DNA from 3 places in the Psychrobacillus sp. NPDC093200 genome. Region 2 is predicted to be linked to each of the others. Evidence: riboswitches for the same ligand, from Rfam matches in the RefSeq annotation. Region 2 holds a riboswitch; each other region holds the start of a gene.
The links. Region 2 has a riboswitch for thiamine pyrophosphate ahead of tenA (thiaminase II). Riboswitches for the same ligand answer to the same signal wherever they lie in the genome.
Positions count from the first base shown of each region.

Region 1: another riboswitch for thiamine pyrophosphate. It lies ahead of thiT (energy-coupled thiamine transporter ThiT); the one in region 2 lies ahead of tenA (thiaminase II).
Region 3: another riboswitch for thiamine pyrophosphate. It lies ahead of ACQKNZ_RS00700 (YkoF family thiamine/hydroxymethylpyrimidine-binding protein); the one in region 2 lies ahead of tenA (thiaminase II).

Region 1 is NZ_JBNNVC010000008.1:50,701-58,063, forward strand. It holds gene ACQKNZ_RS19390 (M3 family oligoendopeptidase) at 1-1,577, opposite strand, end outside; gene ACQKNZ_RS19395 (tryptophan-rich sensory protein) at 1,736-2,464, shown strand; gene map (type I methionyl aminopeptidase) at 2,562-3,311, opposite strand; gene thiT (energy-coupled thiamine transporter ThiT) at 3,363-3,941, opposite strand; TPP riboswitch at 4,005-4,096, opposite strand; gene ACQKNZ_RS19410 (M20 family metallopeptidase) at 4,199-5,263, shown strand; gene ACQKNZ_RS19415 (DUF4870 domain-containing protein) at 5,334-5,672, shown strand; gene ACQKNZ_RS19420 (SGNH/GDSL hydrolase family protein) at 5,998-6,894, opposite strand; gene ACQKNZ_RS19425 (aminopeptidase) at 6,909-7,363, opposite strand, start outside.
Region 2 is NZ_JBNNVC010000006.1:77,320-84,682, reverse strand. It holds gene ACQKNZ_RS18250 (S8 family peptidase) at 1-744, shown strand, start outside; TPP riboswitch at 1,156-1,253, shown strand; TPP riboswitch at 1,313-1,410, shown strand; gene tenA (thiaminase II) at 1,484-2,173, shown strand; gene thiM (hydroxyethylthiazole kinase) at 2,154-2,897, shown strand; gene thiD (bifunctional hydroxymethylpyrimidine kinase/phosphomethylpyrimidine kinase) at 2,894-3,706, shown strand; gene thiE (thiamine phosphate synthase) at 3,697-4,308, shown strand; gene ACQKNZ_RS18225 (DegV family protein) at 4,821-5,672, shown strand; gene ACQKNZ_RS18220 (hypothetical protein) at 6,074-7,177, shown strand.
Region 3 is NZ_JBNNVC010000001.1:128,310-135,672, forward strand. It holds gene ACQKNZ_RS00680 (bifunctional diguanylate cyclase/phosphodiesterase) at 1-1,332, shown strand, start outside; gene ACQKNZ_RS00685 (energy-coupling factor transporter transmembrane component T family protein) at 1,386-2,090, opposite strand; gene ACQKNZ_RS00690 (ABC transporter ATP-binding protein) at 2,131-3,495, opposite strand; gene ACQKNZ_RS00695 (ECF transporter S component) at 3,488-4,069, opposite strand; gene ACQKNZ_RS00700 (YkoF family thiamine/hydroxymethylpyrimidine-binding protein) at 4,062-4,652, opposite strand; TPP riboswitch at 4,729-4,836, opposite strand; gene ACQKNZ_RS00705 (2-hydroxyacid dehydrogenase) at 4,992-5,951, shown strand; gene ACQKNZ_RS00710 (ABC transporter substrate-binding protein) at 6,477-7,363, shown strand, end outside.

The DNA.
Region 1 (7,363 bases), on a different contig from region 2:
CCAAAAGTATACGGGAAATTATAGAAAGGAACATCAGTAATGTAGAAATGTAATTTAGAAGCCCAGAAATGTGGATGTACTGTGTCTAACGCATCTCCATAAGCCTCACGTTGAGCTTCTTCCATTAATTCATTTAAACGTGTAGCAGAAACAATTCCCTCTTTTCGTTCCTCATAAAATCTTGTTTCAAACAAGAAGCGAGCGTGAATATTCATGAAGAAAGCTACGCTGCGCTGAATTTTATCCTCCAGCAAAGCGATTTTCTCATCTGTCGATTTTGATTCACGAACAGCGGCATCAGCTACAATCATTTCAGCAAAGGTCGAAGCAGTTTCCGCAACACCCATTGCATATCTCGTATTCATCCAATGAACCGGTCTTAAAGCATATGAATGGAAGGCATGACCTAATTCATGTGCAAGTGTGGAAACATTCGACATAGTACCACTATATGTCATGAAGATACGAGATTCTTGTGAAACTGGCATACCCGTACAAAACCCACCAGGGCGTTTATTCGGACGATCCTCTGCTTCAATCCACCCATTTTCAAAAGCATGACGAGAAAACTCTTCTAGCTTTGGTCCAAATTCTTTAAAATGCTTTAATATGAACTCAGCACCCTGTTGAAAATCCATTTTTTCGGTAGAGGCACTAACTGGTGCATCTAGATCATACCAATGCATCGCATTTTCGCCTAGCATCGCCGATTTTCTATTTAAATATTCCACAAACGGAGCTTTATTTTTAGAGATTGCTCCCCACATTGCATCTAGTGTATCTTGTTTCATACGGTTAATAGATAGTGGTTCTTCTAAAACATTGTCCCAGCCCCGCTTTTTATAGGTCGCTAGGCGGAAGCCTGCTAAGTGATTAAGCGCTTTTGCTATAAAATCTTCTTTTTCTGTCCATGCAAGCTCCAATGCTTCAAACGATTCCTTACGGATTTCAGCTTTGTCACTGGAGCTCAAATTGTTTGCTTGTCCTACTGAAAGAGATTTTTCTTCTCCGTCAATAGTTATTTTAATACGAATGTCTCCTACAAGCATATCGTATAATTGGCCCCATGCATGATAACCGTCCACCTCAAGTGTTGTTATTAAATCTTCCTCTTTTTCAGAGAGCATTTTACTCGCATTCTCTCTCCATTCATTCAATACAAACTCGAATTGTGAAAGTTCATCTGTCTTTAAAAGTTCTTCCCAAACTGACCCTTCCGTTTTACTAAATACCTGTTGTATAGTATTCATTAAGGAAGACAACCTAGCATACAATGAACCAACTTCACCTTGTAATAATGTTGCTTTTTTATCTGTCGTATCTTGAGCTAGATAGCAGCCAATCACAGCACTAGCTTCCGACAAATTTACTGCTACATCCCTTAATTCTTCAATTGTTTGGCTAATTTGTTTCGCCTCTTGTACAGCGGTTGGAACTTCTAATTTTTTTATATTTACTTCAAAGTTACCTAATTTCACTTTTACTTCATCTAAATGTTGTTGTAAAGCTGACGAGCTACTGCCACCTAGAAAAAAACGATCAAGATCCCAGACTATTGGATAATTTTGTTTTAACACCAGAAAATTCCCCCTATTTTAAAAATTGCCTTGAAATCTATTATACCATGTTTCACCATGTCAATTATTCGTTTTTTTGTCACATTATTTCTATAATTGAATTTGTGCGCTCTTTATTTGAAAGGTATACTTATTAAATATAGAAGGAGGGGGATCTATTGATCAAAATTATCCTTTTGATTTGTGGTTATATTGCAACGATTATTGTTAATATACTTGCAAATACTCTACCTATAAATGGTCAAACAACTGGTGAAATATCTTCTAGAATACCAGCACTTTTTACACCAGCAGGCTATGTATTTTCAATTTGGATCTTTATTTATATATTACTTGCATTCTGGATTTGGAATGTTATAAGAGAATATAGAAATCAACAGAAGATACCCCTACGTAGAGTATTATTATTTTTAGCAACATGTATATTCAATATCTCTTGGATTTTACTATGGCATTATGAAAAATTTAGCTTTGCCCTCATTACAATCATTGCCCTACTTTGGTTCTTATTCTTACTATATCTAACTTATTCCAGCAATGAGTCCAATTGGAAGAGTCGAGTGCCAATATCTATCTATTTGGGATGGATTTTTGTTGCGACGCTAGCAAATTTAGATTATGTGCTTACTTATTATGAATTTAGCGGTTTTGGCATTACAATCTCCTTATGGGTTGTCATTTTCTTAACATTGGCAACAGCTATCGCTCTACATTTTAGGTATCATTATGATGATCGTGCTATTGTATTAGTTTTTATATGGGCTTTTATCGGTATAGCAGTCCGTCATAATATAAATGAATTATTAATTTCAACAGCTTCCCTGTTTTTAAGCGCTGTCTTAGTAGCGGGAATTCTATTTATAAAGAAAACACCAACGAAAAATTAAGTCGTTGGTGTTTTTTATATTGCCTACTGCCGCTAAATTAACAGAGGGACAAATTTTGTATTTAATAGAAAAGCGCTATTTAATGAAATTCACTCATTTAAATTAATTTAGTTAAAATAATCGGTTCGTCTTTTGTAACTATAATTGTATGTTCAATTTGTGCAACAAGAGATTTATCAGGAGTTACAAACGTCCATCCATCCCCTGACTCTACGATATGTTCAGCTTTTGCTGAGATGAAGGGCTCTACTGCTAGAACCATACCTTCTTTTAAAATTGTTGGATCCCAAGCATCATAATAATTTAAGACATGCTGGGGTGCTTCATGCAGGGACTTTCCGATACCATGACCTGTTAGGTTCATGATGACATGTAATCCATTATCCTTCGCTTCTCTTTCCACCGCTTTACCAATCTGGTTTAGACGAGAACCTGCTTTTACCTTCAGCATAGCACGATTAAATGCACTTTCCGCTACTTGACAAAGTTTTTCCTTGTCTTCGTACCCTTCGCCTACTACAAATGATATTCCAGTATCTGCGAAAAACCCTTCGTATGAACCGGATACATCGATATTTACAAGGTCACCCTCTTTAATCACACGGGAGCCTGGAATTCCATGAGCCACTTCTTCATTCACACTTATACAAGTATACCCCGGGAAATCATACTCTCCCATAGGTCCAGAAATAGCGCCTTTTTCTTTAAATAACTCGCCGCCTATTTCATCTAGCTCCTTGGTAGTTACACCCGGTTTAGTTGCAGCCTTCATCGCTTCTCGTACTTCAGCAACAATTTGGCCTATTTTTTTTAACATTTCTAACTCTTCATTTGTTTTTGCTATCATCTTTACAAGATCCCTTCTTCACTTAGATGTATGATTATCATATCATATATCTTATGAATTCGGCATTAATAGGCGTGGGGCTTTTACGAATAGAATCGCACAAATAAAAGCGGCAAACAAGAACACAGGAATCATATAAGTAGAATTATAAATTAAGGAATAAAGAATTACGTTTTCTCCCTCAGCAAATTCACCAAAAAATAGTATCCCTGATAAAACGTGTGCCAAGTAGCGCAAAAATGAGGCAATTAAGGCACCTATTACAATTGCTATCGCCATTTTTTTCTTGTTTTGATTTTCAAATGCTTTCATATATGCTGGTCTTAATAGACCTGCCAATCCCGCCACCATAAAAGCAATAAAGTAATCGATTCCTACTTGAATAACTACTATTTCAAAGGATAATGGCGCCGGGTAAAAGCGCCCCGTAACTACCTGTAATAGTCCAATCAAAAATCCTGTCACAACACCTGCCACTATACCACGGCGAAATGCTATTAAAATAATGGGTACAAGCACAAAGGTAACACTTCCACCCTGTGGCATCCCAAATCCTATTAAATCCAATATATAACCTAATGCTGCGAATATAGCTATTTCTACTAACAATACGACACGCTGATTTCTCATTGTAATCCCCTTTTTTGACCACAAAAAAAACGCCGTCGGGACAGAGCCAGACATCGCGCGATTGTCAGTATCCATCCACATCCCTACGCAAGCATGAACTTACAGGTTCTAAGGGTACTATCTCAGCCGCTATAGCGACGCCCCTTGTGGTTTAGAATTTATTTGATTTGAGTTCATTGTAGCCGATACATGTTTATATTGCAACCCCTAAAGGTATTATAATAGTAATAATAAATCTATTATTAGGAGTGTTTTGGTTGATAAATTTACTTATGGATTTAATCAAAATAAAGAGTAATGATTTGAACGGAGCTAACGAGGCACTGCTCTACTGTAAGGACTGGCTAGAAAAGAGAAACATATCAACAAAAACCTATGAATTAAACACTAAGCTAATGCTTGTAGCTGAAATAGGAGCCGGTGAGGAAACTATCGTATGGAATGGCCATATTGATGTCGTTCCAGGAAATCCCGAGCAATTTGAACCAAAAATTATTGATGATAGACTATATGGGCGTGGTTCTGCAGATATGAAGGCAGGCGTTGCTGCAATGATGCAGGCTTTTTATATACTGTCACAAGATGAACATAAGCTTACTAAAAAAGTCCAGCTACATATAGTTACTGATGAAGAAACAGGAGGAAAAACCTCCAAACACTTAGTTGAACAAGGTCATTGTGGAGACTTCGTTATTTGTGGTGAACCAACTCATGTTAATATCGGTCTTCAGGCTAAAGGAATTTTACAATGGGATATCCATTTAAAAGGGAAAGCCGCGCACGGAAGCCGTCCTTGGGAAGGAGATAATGCGATTGAAAAAGCAATATTATTCGATAAGGAACTAAGAAATTGCTCTTTTATGGAGGCAAGCAATGAATATTATGATTATCCTTCCTTAAACTTGGCAAAAATAGAAGCAGGAGATCGCTATAATATGGTACCTGATAAATGTGTTATTAGTTACTCCTTAAGATTTGTTCCTGGACAAGACGCTGAGAAAATCACAAAGGAACTAAGAGATCTTTTAGAAAAATATCCTGGTAGTGAAATACACTTCCAAGGACACACCCCAGCAATCACCAATAAAGAAGATGACAAGTATATACAAAAGCTTTTAGCAGTTTGTAATTCGATTAGACAGACACCTACTGTTCTATTTGGACAGCATGGTGCGGCCGACACGCGTTATTATGCAGCTAAGGGTGCAGTAGCTATCGAATTTGGACCAAGCGGTTCTGACTGGCACGGTGATCAGGAATACGTTTCTATATCTTCAGTAGAGGAATATAAGGACATTCTCGTTAGATTTGTATTAGAATAACTAGATATAAGCTATAGATGGATGCTTTCCGTAGGGAGAGCGATAAGTAATAATAATGAGGAGACTATGAATGGATACCAATAAAATTTTGAGTGCATCAACATATTTTTCTATTTTGTTTGCCCCTTTCATTCTCCCGATTATCGTTTACTTCCTTACATCGGAAAAAGAGGTAAAGTACCACGCTAAGCGTTCATTAATTTCTCATATCATCCCTACTATTTTCTTTGTGTTCTTAATGCTGGCTATATTCGCAAACTTTTTACCTTTAGGCTTTACTGGAGATTCTGCTTCCATGTGGACTAGTATGACTACTGCTCTTATTTTTATGGGTTTATATACAGTGATCAATCTAGTTTTACTTATATGGAACATCGTACAAGGAGTCAAAGTGTTACGGCATGTTTAATAGCTCCTCAAATGGGAATAAGATATTATAGAACAACAAGGAGCGATTGATTATGAAAGTAGGAAAACTAGTAAAAGCAGCTATTAAATGGGCACCTGTTGTGTACCCTATTGTTCGTAAAGCAATGAAATCCAAAAAAACTGTAAAACGCTAATTGAACTAAGTTAGAAACTTATTAAAGTTAATATGGGCTCTTCATAGCCTCTCCAAGGTACCACTATTATTTAGAAGGACAAGACTTATTAGTCACCTCCAATAAAAAAAAGCAGGAGAAATCATATGATTTCTCCTGCTTTTTTTGAATTATTACTTTCACCAAAATTCTCTATAAAAGAATCCTCTGAAAAACTTTGGATATTAAATTTACATTCGTCAACGATAGGTAGCCAGTGGACACTGTTGCTTTAGCTTGAGAATTTCCACTTGCATTTGTACGTTGACTTTCTATAAGTTCCTCGAATGTTAAAGGATTTGGCTTTGGCATTTCATGTTCATATACGAGCATACGTGAATTGTACTTTGTAAAGAACGAATTTGCCATTTGCCGGTAACCTTCCATGGTAGGGTGTACATCAGCAACATTTGGTATTAAAGTACTCTCTTTTCCTTTGAAAGACTCTTCAACCGAAATATAGGTTGCTCCATTTTTCTCTGCAACTGTTTGAAGAATAGCATGCAGCTGATCTAACTCTTTGCCAATTCCCACCTTTTGTGAATCATGCACATGAGGATATGCAAAATAGTAACCCATTACATATATATTAGCTTTCGGAGCTGCTGCTTGGACTTTTTCCAGAACTGCCTCCATGTTTTTTCTCACATTATTAAGTGCAAAATTAGCAGAGACCTGTTTATAAGAGACCATTCCACTTGAAGGATTAACCTGTACTAGTCTTAAAAGATCATTAGCTCCTGCGGATATCGTAACTAGTGTTGCATTAGCCAAAAGCTCCTGTGCTTCCTTTGTTTGAACAGTCCTTAAGACATCAGCAGTTGTATATCCGGGAAAAGCTAGGGCTTTGGAATAAAACCCAAGCAGATTTGATCTATTTAATTCCTGAGAGATTAAATCTGTATAGCCAGCATCAATTGCCTGATTTGGTGTTTGGCCAGCTGCTAAAGAATCACCTAAAGGAATGTACACCTCTTTCCCCTTAGCTTCAACTGAGTAAGTATTAGATATTATAAAAAGGGCGATGAATATGCCTATCAACCTTTTCAACAATAATCAGCTCCTTAAAATGCCCAAGCACCTTTAATGAAGATGGGTTCTTTTGTTCCATCAGCTAATTCACCTGTTATATCCATATTTCCACTTCCAATCATGAAGTCCTCATGAACAATAGAAGTATTGATACCCATATTTTCTAACTCTTCTGTAGTAAGGCCACGAGCTCCTTCTACACAAGTTGGGTATGCTTCTCCAATAGCAAAATGATTGGAGGCATTCTCATCAAATAAAGTGTTAAAAAACAATACATTCGATGCGGAGATAGGCGATTCATGCGGAACTAATGCAATTTCGCCTAAATATTTTGCGCCATCATCTGTTTGAATTAGCTCTTGTAGGAGTTTCTCGCCTGTTGCTGCTTGAACTTGAACAATTTCTCCATCTTTAAACGTCAATTTGAAGCCATCAATAACATTTCCTTGATAGACAAAAGGCTTAGTGTTACTTACATATCCATTCA
Region 2 (7,363 bases):
ATCGCAGCGGAAATTCAAAAGATATTCCCTAATGCTTCAAGTTTATTATATAGAGCCTTAATTGCACACTCAGCAAGTTGGCCAATAGCTTTAAATGAAACTTTTAATTCTAATGAAACTATACTTAGACATATTGGTTATGGTCTTCCAGACGTTACTAGGGCTACCACAAATGATGAATATAGAATTACATTATTAACGGAAGAAGATAATATTATTTACGGGAATGAAGCACATATTTATACCATACCTATTCCTAGTGAAATATTAGATATAGGTGAAGAATATGATATTAGGATTGATGTTACATTGTCTTATTCAGCTAAACCAAGAAATACACGTAGAAAAACAAGTAGATATATGTCTACTTGGTTAGATTGGCGATGTAGCAAAATAGGTGAACAAATTGATGCATTTGAAAAAAGAATTTTTGAAACAGGTTCATCTGTAGAAGATGATGGGAATTTTAAGTGGGAAATAGGCGAACAAAGTAATCATGGACAAGCGAAAGAATTTTCTCGTTCATATAGTACATTACAAAAAGATTGGACTACTATAAAATCTAATCAGTTAACAGATAGCTTTTGTATTGCAGTTAGAGGTCATAATGGGTGGGATGGTAACATACCTGCAAAATATAATTTAGTTGTAGGATTTGAAGCTATCAATAGAGATGTACAAATTTATAGCCTGATAAGAAATGAAATTGAAATAGATGATGTTCTTGTAGAAGTTGAAGTATAAGCTTTAAATTTCTTTACAGGACAATTTCTATTAGATTTAGATTTAGATTCATATTTATTAATGATTTCTTATTGAATTATATTTTACGAATAATAAATAGTATATTTAAAATAGGCATTTAAGGTGATTCTACTACATTCTTATTATTTAAATAGTCCACCATCAACACTCACTGCATTGTGAAGCGGTTGCTTGGTTGGAGTTAGCATAGTTTTCAAAAACGAATTCTGATTTTGGAATTCGTTTTTTTATTTTTCGCTTATTTAAATTTAGTCTGGAAGAAGCTCCTACTTATGATATAAATTCAATACATCTGCTAGGGTCTTTGATTCATTTTTAAACTCATACCTGTCACGTCGTGATTATTATCTTGTTTGCCGTGGTGCTTTCAGTTAAACTTAGTGTAATTAAATGAATTTGCAGGGGGACACGTTTGTGTTGAGAAGGTAAAACCTGACCCTTAGAACCTGGCTGTTAATACGGACGTAGGGAGCAAAGTACACGATGATCAATATGTACTTACTTAAGCTCCGCGTATTATTTACGTGGAGCTTTTCTTTTGCAAATACTTTAATTGCGGGGGGACACATTGTGTTGAGAAGGTTAAAACCTGACCCTTAGAACCTGACAGTTAACACTGGCGTAGGGAGCAATCATGGGTGTAGTCTACACTTTTTGGGCGTCTCTATTAGAGGCGCCTTTTTTGCACTTACGTCCACCAATTAAGGAGGACAAAAAAATGGAGTTTTGTGAAAAAGTTAGACAGGAGACGCAATTTTATTGGGAGGCTAGTTTTAACCATCCGTTTGTGCAAGGTATTGCTGATGGTAGTTTACCACTCGAAAAGTTCAAGTTTTATATGCTACAGGATGCGTATTATTTAAAGCATTACACAAAAGTCTTAGCTTTAGCAGCTGCAAAGGCAACAAATGACGAGGACATTCAGTACTTTTTAAACAGTGCGAGATTTATTCATGAAGCAGAGCTTGAGCTTCACCGTACAACTTTTCAAGATTTAGATGTAACGGCCGAAGAAATTGAAAATTTTGAGGTGGCACCAGCTGCTTATAATTATGTGAGTCATATGTACAATGCTGTACATAATGGCGATGTAGCAGAAGCATTTGCTGCCATATTACCTTGTCCGTGGCTCTATCAAGAAATTGGGCAACAGCTTAAGTATGCTCATCCGAATGTACCGCTGTATGCGCAATGGATTGCATTATATGCATCTGACGAAATGCTTCAATCGATCAATAAGCAAAAGTCGATGTTAAATCGTTTTGCGAAGGAACAGCCCATGAAACAAAAGGTTTTAAAGGCACATTTTGAAAAAAGCTGTTATTACGAGTGGATGTTTTGGGAAATGCCATGGACGATGCAAAATTGGACAAAAGGGGTGTATATGAATGAGCCTACAAAAAATTAATCTACAAAAACCTTTAGTGCATTGTATCACCAACTATGTCGTGGCCAATTTTACAGCAAATGGCTTACTAGCAATAGGAGCTTCACCTGTGATGGCCGATGCGGTTAAAGAAGCGGCGGAAATGGCATCAAAATCGAATGCGCTTTTATTAAATATCGGCACATTAAATGAACAGACAATAAAATCAATGCTTCTAGCAGGAAACAGTGCGAATGTGAAGAACATTCCTATAGTTTTTGATCCCGTCGGTGCAGGGGCAACGAATTTTCGATTAGAAACAACGATGGAATTATTACAACAACTTAAAATTAATTTAATTCGGTGTAATGTCGGAGAACTCGCGGCTATTGCAGGTGTTACTTGGCAAGCAAAAGGCGTCGATAGTGGCGTGGGTGAACTTGATGTAGCTGAGACGGCCATGCATGTTGCAAACAAATATAACTGTCTTGTGATTGTGACAGGTAAGCAAGATGTGATTACAGATGGTATCAGAATAGAATGGATCGTAGGTGGTCATGAAAAGGTAACGAAAATGACAGGAAGTGGCTGTCTATTAAGTGCCCTTTGTGCAGCAGAGCTCGCAAGCTGTGAAAATGCATTCGAAGATCTTGCGAATCTACTTCGTGATTATAAACAAGCAAGCTCAAATGCGTATTCAACGATTGGGACATTCCATATGAATTTTCTAAATCAACTTGAATATTTAGCGGAGGGACACCAATGATTACATTAACGATAGCGGGTTCAGATAGTGGAGGCGGAGCAGGCATTCAGGCAGATATTAAAACGTTTCAAGAGCTTGGTGTATTTGGTACAAGTGTTATCACTGCCTTAACCGCCCAAAATACGTTAGGTGTACATGGCATTTTTCCAACAACAGTACAATTTGTAGAAGCACAATTGAAGGCGGTCCTTGAAGATTTTAATGTGACAGCGATTAAAACAGGCATGTTATTTAATTCAGAGATTATTGAGTGTGTCGCTGCTACACTTAAAAATAGAGGCTTACCTCTTATCGTTGACCCTGTGATGATTGCGAAGGGCGGCGCCAGCTTGCTTCAACAAGAGTCTATACAAGCTCTTAAAAATAAGCTGCTACCCATTGCAACTGTTTGCACACCAAATATACCAGAAGCCGAGGTCATAAGTGGTCGCTCCATTCATACGGAACAAGAACTATTTCTAGCTGCTCAAGATATTATCTCCCTTGGGGTACAATGTGTGGTTATGAAAGGTGGACATTTAGCTGGTGACAAAGCGATTGATGCGGTGTTTATAAAAGGGGAGGTTCCTTTTGTCTTAGAAACGAATCGATTTGAAACTAAACATACGCACGGAACAGGCTGTACATTTTCAGCAGCATTAACAGCAGAAATAGCAAAAGGAAAATCTTTGCAAGAAGCCGTTTTGGAAGCGAAAAAATTTGTCCATTTAGCGATTAGCAATCCATTAAATATTGGGCATGGTTTTGGTCCAACGAATCATTTTGCCTATCGTCAGCTTGAGGGGAAGTGTGATGTTGTATGTCACTAAATCTCGATAAATATTTTATTATGGGTACGATTAATTGTAGGCGTGATCCTTTAGTGGTGTTAGAAGCAGCATTACAAGCCGGTATTACGATGTTTCAATTAAGAGAAAAGGGTGAAAATGCACTTACTGGCGATTCCTATGTACAATTTGCACGTAAATGCCAAAGTTTATGTCACGCTTACAAAGTGCCATTTCTAATAAATGACGATGTAGAGCTAGCCTTAAAGCTTAATGCTGATGGGATTCATGTTGGTCAGGATGATTTAAATATTGAAATGTTTCGTAAGCGTGCAGAAAATAAAATCATCGGTGTTTCTGTGCATACGATGGAGGAACTGGAAAAGGCGATTGCAAATGGTGCAGATTATGTTGGGATTGGACCCATTTTTGAAACATCATCAAAAAAAGATGCCGAACCACCAGCAGGGGTTGCATTTTTAAAGAAAGCAAGAACTGACTATCCGAATGTCCCCATTGTAGCAATTGGTGGTATTTCACCAACAAACAGTAGCATCGTACGTGAAGCTGGGGCTAATGGTGTTGCAGTTATTTCTGCCATTAGTCTTAGTGAAGATATTTGGAAGACTGTTAGAGAAATTTAAAGTGAATTTTCGTAGTTAATACAAATATAATTTGTTATAAAATCTATAACTTCATTAATCATTATACGCATTGAAGTATGAAGATAAATATGAAAAGGCTACCTTTAACTATAGCAAGTCCTAGCTAATTGCTTAAACCACCAGCATCAAAGTGTTGCCACATAATGCGAAGCAGTGGCATGGTTGGAATTAGTTTAAAGTAACTAAGCAGACGGTTTAGTAGTGCGATAATGCATTTCTAAACCGTCTGTTTTATATTTATCCTATTTTTAATCAGATAAGAATGGGGATAAGTAAGTATTGTAGAAATTAAACCGAAAAAGAATAGGTGGTTTTACGTCATTGCTAAGCTTAATACCTTCTTTTATCTGTTTAACTTAGTGTTAATATTCCACTACATACGGAAATCTTCTGTTTATTAATCTGTATATTTTCCCCTTTTAGTGTATATTTAGGATAAATAAAATAAATAAGTACGCAGCATTGCATGCGTTATTTGAAGGGGATGTACTATGAGAAGGATAATTTTATCAACAGAGAGTGGAGCGGATTTACCGAAGGACCTGGTTGAAAAACATCAAATTCAAGTGGTACCGATGCACGTCATTATGGATGGGAAGGATTATTTAGATGGTGAGTTACCTGTAGAAGATGTCTTCGATTATCATAGTCGCACAAAAAAAATTCCATCTACAACAGCAACGAATACACATGAGTATCATGAATTGTTTACGAAAATCAGAACAAATTTTCCTGAGAGCATCATTATTCACATTGGATATACATCAAAAGCATCTGCTTCCTTTCAAAGTGCTTTAATTGCAGCGGAGGATTTTGAAAATCTTTTCCTAATTGATACGCTAAACGTGACAGGAGGATTAGCTGCAGTTGTGCTGTATGCTGCCAATTTAATGGAGGAAGAACCTTCCATTGATCATAATCAGCTAATAGAAAAAATAGAATCTATCGTTCCTAAAACAAAGCTGGCTTTCATACCAGGCAGTTTGGACTTTCTAAGATCGGGTGGACGCGTAAGTAACATGGCTTACATTGGAGGGTCATTATTAAAAATAAAGCCCTGCATTGAGCTAAAAGAAGGAAAGCTTGTTTCAACGAGAAAATATCGTGGGAAAATGAGCATCGTAGCGGTAAAGCTCATGCAAGATTACTTAAACCAATATGATATTGATAGAAAACAGCTGTATTTGATCTATTCTATCGGACTTGATGAAAGTATTAAGAGGCAAGTGGATGAAATCGCAAAGGAAACAGGCTTCGAAAATGTAACATGGATGCAAGCTGGTGCAATGATTTCTACCCATGCTGGACCTGGAGGCTTTGGGATTGCAGGGGTAGAAAATTAGAAAAAGTTCTGAAAAAACATCAATGAGTTATAAAGTTACTTATAAGTACCGGTCGCGTTGTGTGTCTAAGCAAATCAAGCACTTTCTTTAAAACTCACCAACATCTCCTATTTACCATATACACTAAACATATTGTGAAGTGGTCGCTAAGTTAAAATTAGGATAAGAAAAACGAATTCCAATGATGGATTTCGTTTTTTTATTTGGCTGTTTCCTAAACATCTAATTACCATTTTATGGTATAATTAATTGGGGAGTAGAATCTTGAAAAGGTGTCAGGTTACTTAAATAGGGGAATACGACTAGGAGCATTTTATTTGTTGTATAAGTAAAATTATTTAATTAGTAGTTTAGGATATTAGATGTTTTTACATATGATAATAGACAAGGAGATGATTCAAATGAAAAATTTAGGATTTGTCAAAATTACTGTCCTCCTCTTAGTCGTATTGACTCTTTCTGCTTGCAGTATGCAAGAAGAAAATAGTAAAGACATTGAAGAGCCAGATGATAGCATTGTCGATAATGAAAACGAAAGCAACGAAAACGATTTAGACTTTGTTACAATCGAAAAAATTGAAAAATACGAGGGAATGGAAATTTCCGACTGGATCGATGAACAGACCGTTGTCCTTGCAAAAGAAAACCAAGAACTTGGAAAAATGAGTCTCTTAGAGAATGCAGAGTTCTACCCTAGAAGTATATATGAGTACAATTTGGACACAAAAGAGTTTAAAACGATAAAAGCCCAAAAAGACATGTTCCTTGGTGGGGCAATTTTGTCTCCAGATAAAAAACATCTATTGTATTATGAATACTCTATTGGGGATGTAGCCTATTATCTGATGAGTTTAGAGGACGTGGGGCAATCTTCTATGACGGAGGACATTATTGGTAGCGCCTATACAGCTGGGTGGACTGACGAGCAAAATGTAATCGGTGCTTCCTATGCAGGAGGGGCATATATGGCTGACACGAGAGGTAATCTAACTCAAATTGCCGAGCTTCAGGAGGAACAATTGTTCACAGTTCATAAAATGAAGGAAAAAATCTATTATATAACTACAGACAGTCCAACTTTTCAGGTATTTATGCTGAATCTGGTGACCAAAGAAAAAAAGAATCTGCAATTGGAAAATGCGGATGGAATCACACTCTCACCTGATGGAAATCAAATACTAGTTACTCAAGCAACCGGGTCAACAAAAAGGCTGATAATTACTGATATCGATGGAAATATACAAAGTACTATTACTGAAGGTTCTGATGTGACTGGCGCTTCCTGGTCTCCCAATCAGCAAATGGTTGCATATCAATTAGATTCTGTTATCAACGATGTAGACAGTAGTGGACTATACCTGTACGATGTATCAACCGGTAAATCCATACAAATTGCTCCAAATGTCAGAAATGCGAAAATCAAATGGAGCCCTTCAGGTAAAAAAATTTCCGTTACAGAACTGGATGAAAGAAACTATAACAGCAGCATTATATATATAAAATAGTGCGAGGTATTTACTTTTTACTTAAAGAAGACAGTTAGCTAACTGTCTTTTTTTGTGTTTAATAAAAGTTTTAAGAATTAATGGAACCGTTGTGAAATTAAAAGTTATTGTAATATTACAAAATTTAAGTTATGTTTTAAAATACTCATAAAAATTTAGAAGAATGTATTGGTTGTTCAATTTAGT
Region 3 (7,363 bases), on a different contig from region 2:
TTACTTTTATCTAGTATGATGGATAGGTACGTAAAATATAGAGCCAATTATTTTGATAATCTCACAATGCTACCTAATCGTAGAAGCTTTGAATCATACATTGAAAAGTCTGTTATTGGTCAAACACTAGCAGTCTGGCATTTACATGACTTTGGAAAAATAAATCAAGAGTTTAGCTTCATGTTTGGTGACGAGGTCATTCAACATTTAACTAAAATCTTCACGGATTACAAGCCGCCATCAGCTCGTTTATTTAAATTTGAAAGCAATCGTTTCGCTTATATTATGAGAACTACTGATGACACAAATATCCATGAAATGCTAATAGCAATGGAAAAAATAGCGGAGATTTTAAAGAGACCCATTACAATTAAAAACAAAAAAATAGTACTTCCAGGGGTTTGTGCTATTTCCGCGGTAAAGGATTATCGAGACCTTCATTCAATCTATTCGAATGCCCTAGCTGTGTTTAATGACTCTTCCATTGAACATAAACATGAAGTAATTATGTTTGATCCGGTCATACATACGCATACGTTTGAAAAAGAATTAGTCGATGGAATTGAAAAAGCAATGATTAACAAAGAGTTATATCTCGTGTATCAACCAAAAATAAATCTACGAAATGTGGAAGTAGCAGGAGTAGAGGTTCTTCTAAGATGGAATAATTCAAAATATGGTTTTTTGTCTCCGGCTGTCTTTGTCCCTATGCTAGAGGAAAATTCGAAGATGGAAATGGTTACGGACTGGATTGTAGAACAGGCTTGTAAACAAATGTACCAATGGAAGAAAGAAAATATTTCACTAGGAAAAGTAGCGATTAATATACCTGGACATTATGTTACCTCTTCAGCTCTACTAAAACGTTTGATAAGTATTACAAGTAGTTATGAAATCTGTCCAAATGAAATAGAGTTAGAAATTACGGAAACTAGCTTTGTAAGTAATATTGAAGAAGCAATGCGGGCGGTAGGAGTATTTAGGGAGAAAGGTTTCTCTGTTGCCCTGGATGACTTTGGAACAGGGGTATCCTCACTTTCTTATTTAAAGCAAATACCAATCTCTACCTTAAAGATTGACAAAACATTTATTGAGGAAGTTCCAAATTCTCATAAAGATTCTTTAATAGTACAGGCTATTATTGCACTAGGGACGTCACTCGGACTAGAAATAGTCTTTGAAGGAGTGGAAACAAAAGAACAGGTAGGATTTTTAAGGGCATCCTGCGAAAATCCTATTTTACAAGGTTATTATTTTGCTAAACCTATGCGAGCAGAAGAACTATTTCATTGGCAAGAGAATATAAAACAAAAGTTTGCTGATAAAATATGATTGTATTTAAAGGAAGAGAGTGTCACCCAAGTCTGGTGTCACTCTCTTTGTTTTTACGCTAACCAAAAATTACTGAAACAACTGATTAATAATAAACCAATAAACAAGAATGCTAACATGAAATCATTCTTTTCAATAGTAACCTTATGATAAAAAAACCTTCTTGGTTCTCCTGTGAAACCCCTTGCTTCCATAGCAAATGCAACTTTCTCCGCTTTACGAACAGCTCCAGCGAGCATGGGGATTAGTACGCGCCGTAAACCTATTATTCTCTTGAAAATATTTGATTGGTCATCCAATCCCCTAAGTTTCTGTACCTGTTGAACTAGTATAAATTCATCCTTTAAGAGGGGTAGAAATTGATAACCAACCATAATTCCGTAAGCAATTTTTGGAGATAGTTTTAACTGCTGCATTAGGCTACGTATAAATATAATTGGATCGGTAGTTAAAGCAAATAACAAGCTTAGGCTAGAAAAAGCTAAAACGCGAAAGCTTAGGGACAAGGCGTGATTCAGTTGACTCATAGTTATTTCAACAGAACCGATAGACCAAAGAACAGGACCAGTCCTACTGTCTGCAAATAAAAGAGTAGTCCAAAGATAGCCAAATGCTGCTATAAAAAATGGTAGCATCAGTAAGCCCCATTTTCTCCAGGATATATGGCTTAAAAACATTTGCACCACAATAATACTTAACCAAAAAACAAGTGGAGTCCATGGATTGAAAAAAAACGCAAGTGTCAGCATGCAAATCATTACTATCACAAACTTAACAGACGGATTCATCCTATGTAGGCTAGTGTGCATAGAGAGCACCTCGTCTAGGTGAGAGTAATTGATGTTCTAGCAGTAAATCTTCTTTACCCCAAAAGCTGTCAGAGTGATATTTTCCTGTAATTGCTCCGTCTTTCATTAGTAAAATGGTGTCTGCAACCTTATAAGCAAACTCCATATCATGTGTAACAATTAGGAAGGTAGTACCTGCCTTAGAACGATTATCAATTACTTTAAACAGTTCGGCTAAAGTAGCGGAGTCCTGGCCAGAAGTAGGCTCATCCATCAGTATCACTTCACGATTCTGACAAAGCATAATGGCTATAGCTAGGCGCCTTTTTTGCCCATGACTGATTGAAAAAGGATGTGCATCTGAAACAGTAGATAAATTCAGTCGCTCCAACATTTTCTCCGTATTTTGAACACCACCGAAAGAAACCTCTTCCTTCACTTGCCCTGTAATAAACAAAAATTCTGGTGATTGAGGTACATAGCCTAACATGCTAGGCTTTACTTTGCCATTAGAGGGTAAAATACCTGAAAGAGCCTTCAATAATGTAGATTTCCCACTGCCATTTGGTCCAGCTAGCACTGCGATTTCTCCTTTATTTAAAGAGAATGAAGTTGGCTGTAAAAAATGCTTTGTACTAATATTTTCCACATGCAGAGACTTTTCTGCTTGAACCATGCTCTTCCTTTTGGTATAGCTTTCATACGGAATTCTATCTTCCTTTAACTTAATTGTTCGATGAAAGAAGTTGTCCCATAGGTCGAGTCTATGCTCAATCGCTAAGATGGTTATACTCGATTTTTGCTGAAGTAAGTCCAACCATTCAATATATTGTTTTGCGGTATACGGGTCCAGATGGGTGATAGGCTCATCTAACAATAATATTTCTGGCTCCATAATCATTGCACAAGCAGTGGCAACCCTTTGCTTCATACCTCCAGAAAGCGATTGAATGATGGAATGTCGATAATCCGTTAACCTAGTTAACTCCAATACTTCAGAAATCTTCGTCTCCATTTCTTCCCGTGCGACGAGTAAATTCTCTAAAGTAAAAGCAAGCTCTTCCTCTACAGTTGGCATACAAAATTGTGCATCTGGATCTTGAAATACTGTTGCGATACGATGATTGACTTCGCCAGGTCGATAGGAATCATTTTCTTTACCAAAAAGTTCTATTCTACCGGACACTATGCCATCGCAATTTTCTGGATAGAGACGATTGCACAAATAAAGTAAAGTGCTCTTTCCACAGCCGCTTGGTCCGGTTATGACGACACGCTCTCCTTTTTCGATAGACATAGAAAAGTTTGATAGAACAGCAGTATCCTTGTCTGGATAAGAAAAGGTGACATCTTCAAAACGGATAACTTTAGGCACGAATATCACCTTTTTTTGAACGCGAAATAGCATATCCTCTTAACGAACCAGTGGCAAGCAAGCCGTCAGCTACAGCTTTTCCACCTAAACCAGCAATGAGAGTTCCGCTAAAAATACGAACAACTAGCATGAAAACTACATATCCAGTGGTATAAACGGCAAATCCTCCTAAGAAATAGCCATACACAAAGCTAAAAACTGCGGATCCTGCTCCCGCAAGCATTAAAACCCAAAGGTCAAACCGTTTGTAACGTGTAGCGGCGAATACAGCCTCGGCACCTAGACCTTGTATGACACCAGAAAGGATAAGACGTGGCCCGACGGCATTACCTAAAAGTACCTCTATTGCTGCTGCGATAGTTTCCGAGATAACCGCCGCCCCGGGTTTCCGAATGATGTACATACAGATAATTGAAACGATAAACCAAACACCAAAAATCCACTCATATGCGATTGGTCCGACGAAGCCAGACCAAATGTTTCCTACATGAAGGAAGAGTAAATAAACAATCCCAAACACCACTGCAAAGACCGACATTAAAACAATTTCTTTTAGCTTCCATGATTTAAGCATGGAGGTCATCTCCGTGAGAAGGGCTATTAATGCTCATCGATAAAGTCATCACTAGATGCTTGTGCTCTTCTGATCTAGCTCTGCTGAAGGCTGCCTCATAATAAGCAAACACGTCATGGATATCCCCATGAATCCCGCTAGCATAATGCATAGATTCATTGAATACACCCTTCACTTTAGCGTGCTCAATCTCTCTGTAGATCACATCCATATAGTTAGGATTGTTCATAGGGTATAAAGCAAATTGAGAAGAAACATATTGGTTTGTTTCATCCTTATTTGTCACTTCATCAACCTTGTCTAAATAAACGTCAGCAGTGGTGTCGCCAGGACAACCCGCTGAAAATGTTCCAGAAAGAGCTACATGTACCCCTGTTTTGGCAGCATTCAGAGTAATAGATTTTGCCACATTAAATACATGAACTTGTTTTCCTCTGATAACGGTTGAGACATCATCCGTATGCATCCACACATTGGATACATCTGTATTCTGTAGTGCACCTTTAATAATACTTACAAATTCATTGCTCATCGGATGTAGGGAAAAACGAAACCCTACAATTGGACTTAAACCACATTCCATCCTAAAAACCTCCCTCAATTTTTTCATAAAAAAAAGCTACATCCGTGAAGATGCAGCCACTAACCCTTATGAAAAAAGGAAAGTCACCGCACTTCCTCACGCAGGTATTATCCTGATCGAGTAATAAGGGATCGGAGCTAAAAAGCTCTCATCACAGCCAAAGTGGGCACCCCTAGTGCAGAAACGGTATGTAGTTTTACAGTTGTGTATAAATTTACACAATTTGTTTTCTTTATGTGCCCACAGTATAGCGTATAAAAATATAATTGTAAATATGGTTGAATTCTTTTCTCTAATCGTCCATGCTTAAATTATCAGAAAACATAAGGGGGAAACTAAATGGACAAAATTTTTATTACTCGAAAATTACCGGAGGAAATTGTACAGCCATTAAGAGAAAAATTTGAGGTGAATATGTGGCACAGCGAGGAAACTCCAATGGATTATGAAGATATAAAAAAGGAGGCAAAGGACGTCCATGCCCTGTGGACGGTTCTCTCGGATAAAGTGGACCGGGAACTTATAGAAAATTTACCGAATTTAAAAATTATCAGTAATCTAGCGGTTGGCTTCAATAATATTGATGTGGAAGCAGCGAAAGAAAAAGGGGTGATGGTAACAAATACTCCTGGTGTATTAACTGAGACAACTGCAGACCTAACCTTTGCGTTGTTATTGGCTACTGCTCGTCGTATTACCGAAGCAGAACAGGATATTCGTGCAGGTAAATGGAAATCATGGACACCGATGCAGCTGACGGGAATGGACGTTTTTGGAGCTACGTTAGGAATCATAGGCATGGGAAGAATCGGTGAAGCGGTAGCAAGACGTGCGAAGGGTTTTAATATGAAAGTCTTATATCATAATAGAACAAGAAAATTAGAGGCAGAGCAACAAAATAACTTTACATATGTGGAGCTAGAAACATTATTGCAAGAATCTGATTTTGTTGTAATATTGACACCTCTAACTCCAGAAACTAAAAGGATGATTGGAAAAAAAGAGTTAGGATTGATGAAGGAAACCTCTGCTCTTATTAATGTTGCACGTGGCGGAATCGTAGATGAGCAATCCCTTTATGATGCCCTCCTAAATAAAAGAATATGGGCCGCTGGACTAGATGTTTTTGAGACGGAGCCTGTTCCTTTAGATCATCCACTCTTAACCTTGCCTAATGTTACAGTCCTCCCCCATATCGGCAGTGCAAGTATTCATACGAGACTTGCTATGATGCAAATAAATGCTAAAGCAATTGAAAATGTTTTAGAGGGACAAGAACCTGATAATCGAGTTGTTTAAAGGAAAAAAATTATAATCTAGGCTGCCATGAATCCAGTATTCATGGCATTTTTTATGAGGTAAGAAGGTGTAAGTATGCGACGGGGATGGCTTATCGCTCACCCAACAGAAAGTGTCCACCTGAAATCAAGCTTACTATCCTATGTCCTAATCTAGTAGAAAGCAAGTGAGCATGCACTTTTCAATTAAAACTATACAAAAGCACTATCTATCAAATATTTGATAAAAATTACTGTTTTTAAACGAGAATATTGTACAATATTTACCTATTTATCTAATCGTATTGGTCTACTAAATTAATGCTAAATATTCAGATTAAAATAAAAAATTAACAACTATCTCTTTAAGTAATTTGCAATATACAAATTTGTTTAGTAGTATTAGTAGTTATAAATTAGGCGTCCTTTAATTTCAGTATTAGGAAGTTTAATTGTTTTGAAATTTTAGCAGTTATTTTATAGGTATTGAAGGAGGAACGATCGAACGTCTAATTTAAAAATTGAATGAAAAGAGGTAGTCAGACTAATGAAAAAAATTATGTTATTTTTTTCACTTTGCATGCTTTTAGTACTTACAGCTTGTGGCAACGAGACAAGCAAAGACAGTATTGAGGTGATTAAGTTTGCTGATGCAGGATGGGATAGTATACGCCTACACAACAGCATTGCTCAAACTATCATCGAAGAAGGTTATGGTTATGAAACCGAGGTAACAAGTGGAACAACAGCAGCTACGATGCAATCACTTGAAAAGGGCGACATAAATGTCTATATGGAAGTATGGACCGATAACATTAAAGATGTCTACGAAAAAGCAATTGAAAGTGGAAATATCATGAAGGTAGCTACTAATTTCGCTGATAACGCGCAAGGATTATATGTTCCAACTTACGTGATAGAGGGAGATGCAGAACGAGGAATTGAACCAATCGCTCCAGATTTAAAGACGGTTCAAGACTTAGAGAAGTATCCAGAAATTTTCCAAGATCCCGAAGATAGCAGTAAAGGCCGAGTGGTCGGAGCTCCATCTAGTTGGGTAGTAAGTGAGTATTTGGGGACGAAACTTGAAACATATGGCCTTGACGAACAATATAACTATCTAGCACCCGGCTCTGATTCTGCAATTGTTGCAGATTTAGCAGGAGCATATAAAAAAGGGGAGCCTTGGGTAGGATATTATTGGTCACCAACGTGGGTAACAGCTAGCTACGATTTAACTCTATTAGAAGACGCACCTTACGACGAAGCCAAATGGAATGAATCAAAAGGAACTGAGTTTCCACCAAATGATGTAGTTATTGCAGTTCATAAGGATTTACCAACACAAGCTAAGGACGTAGTAGACTTTTTAAGTAAATATGAAACTAGTAACGATTTAACGGAAAGTGCATTAGACTATATGCAGGAAAATGA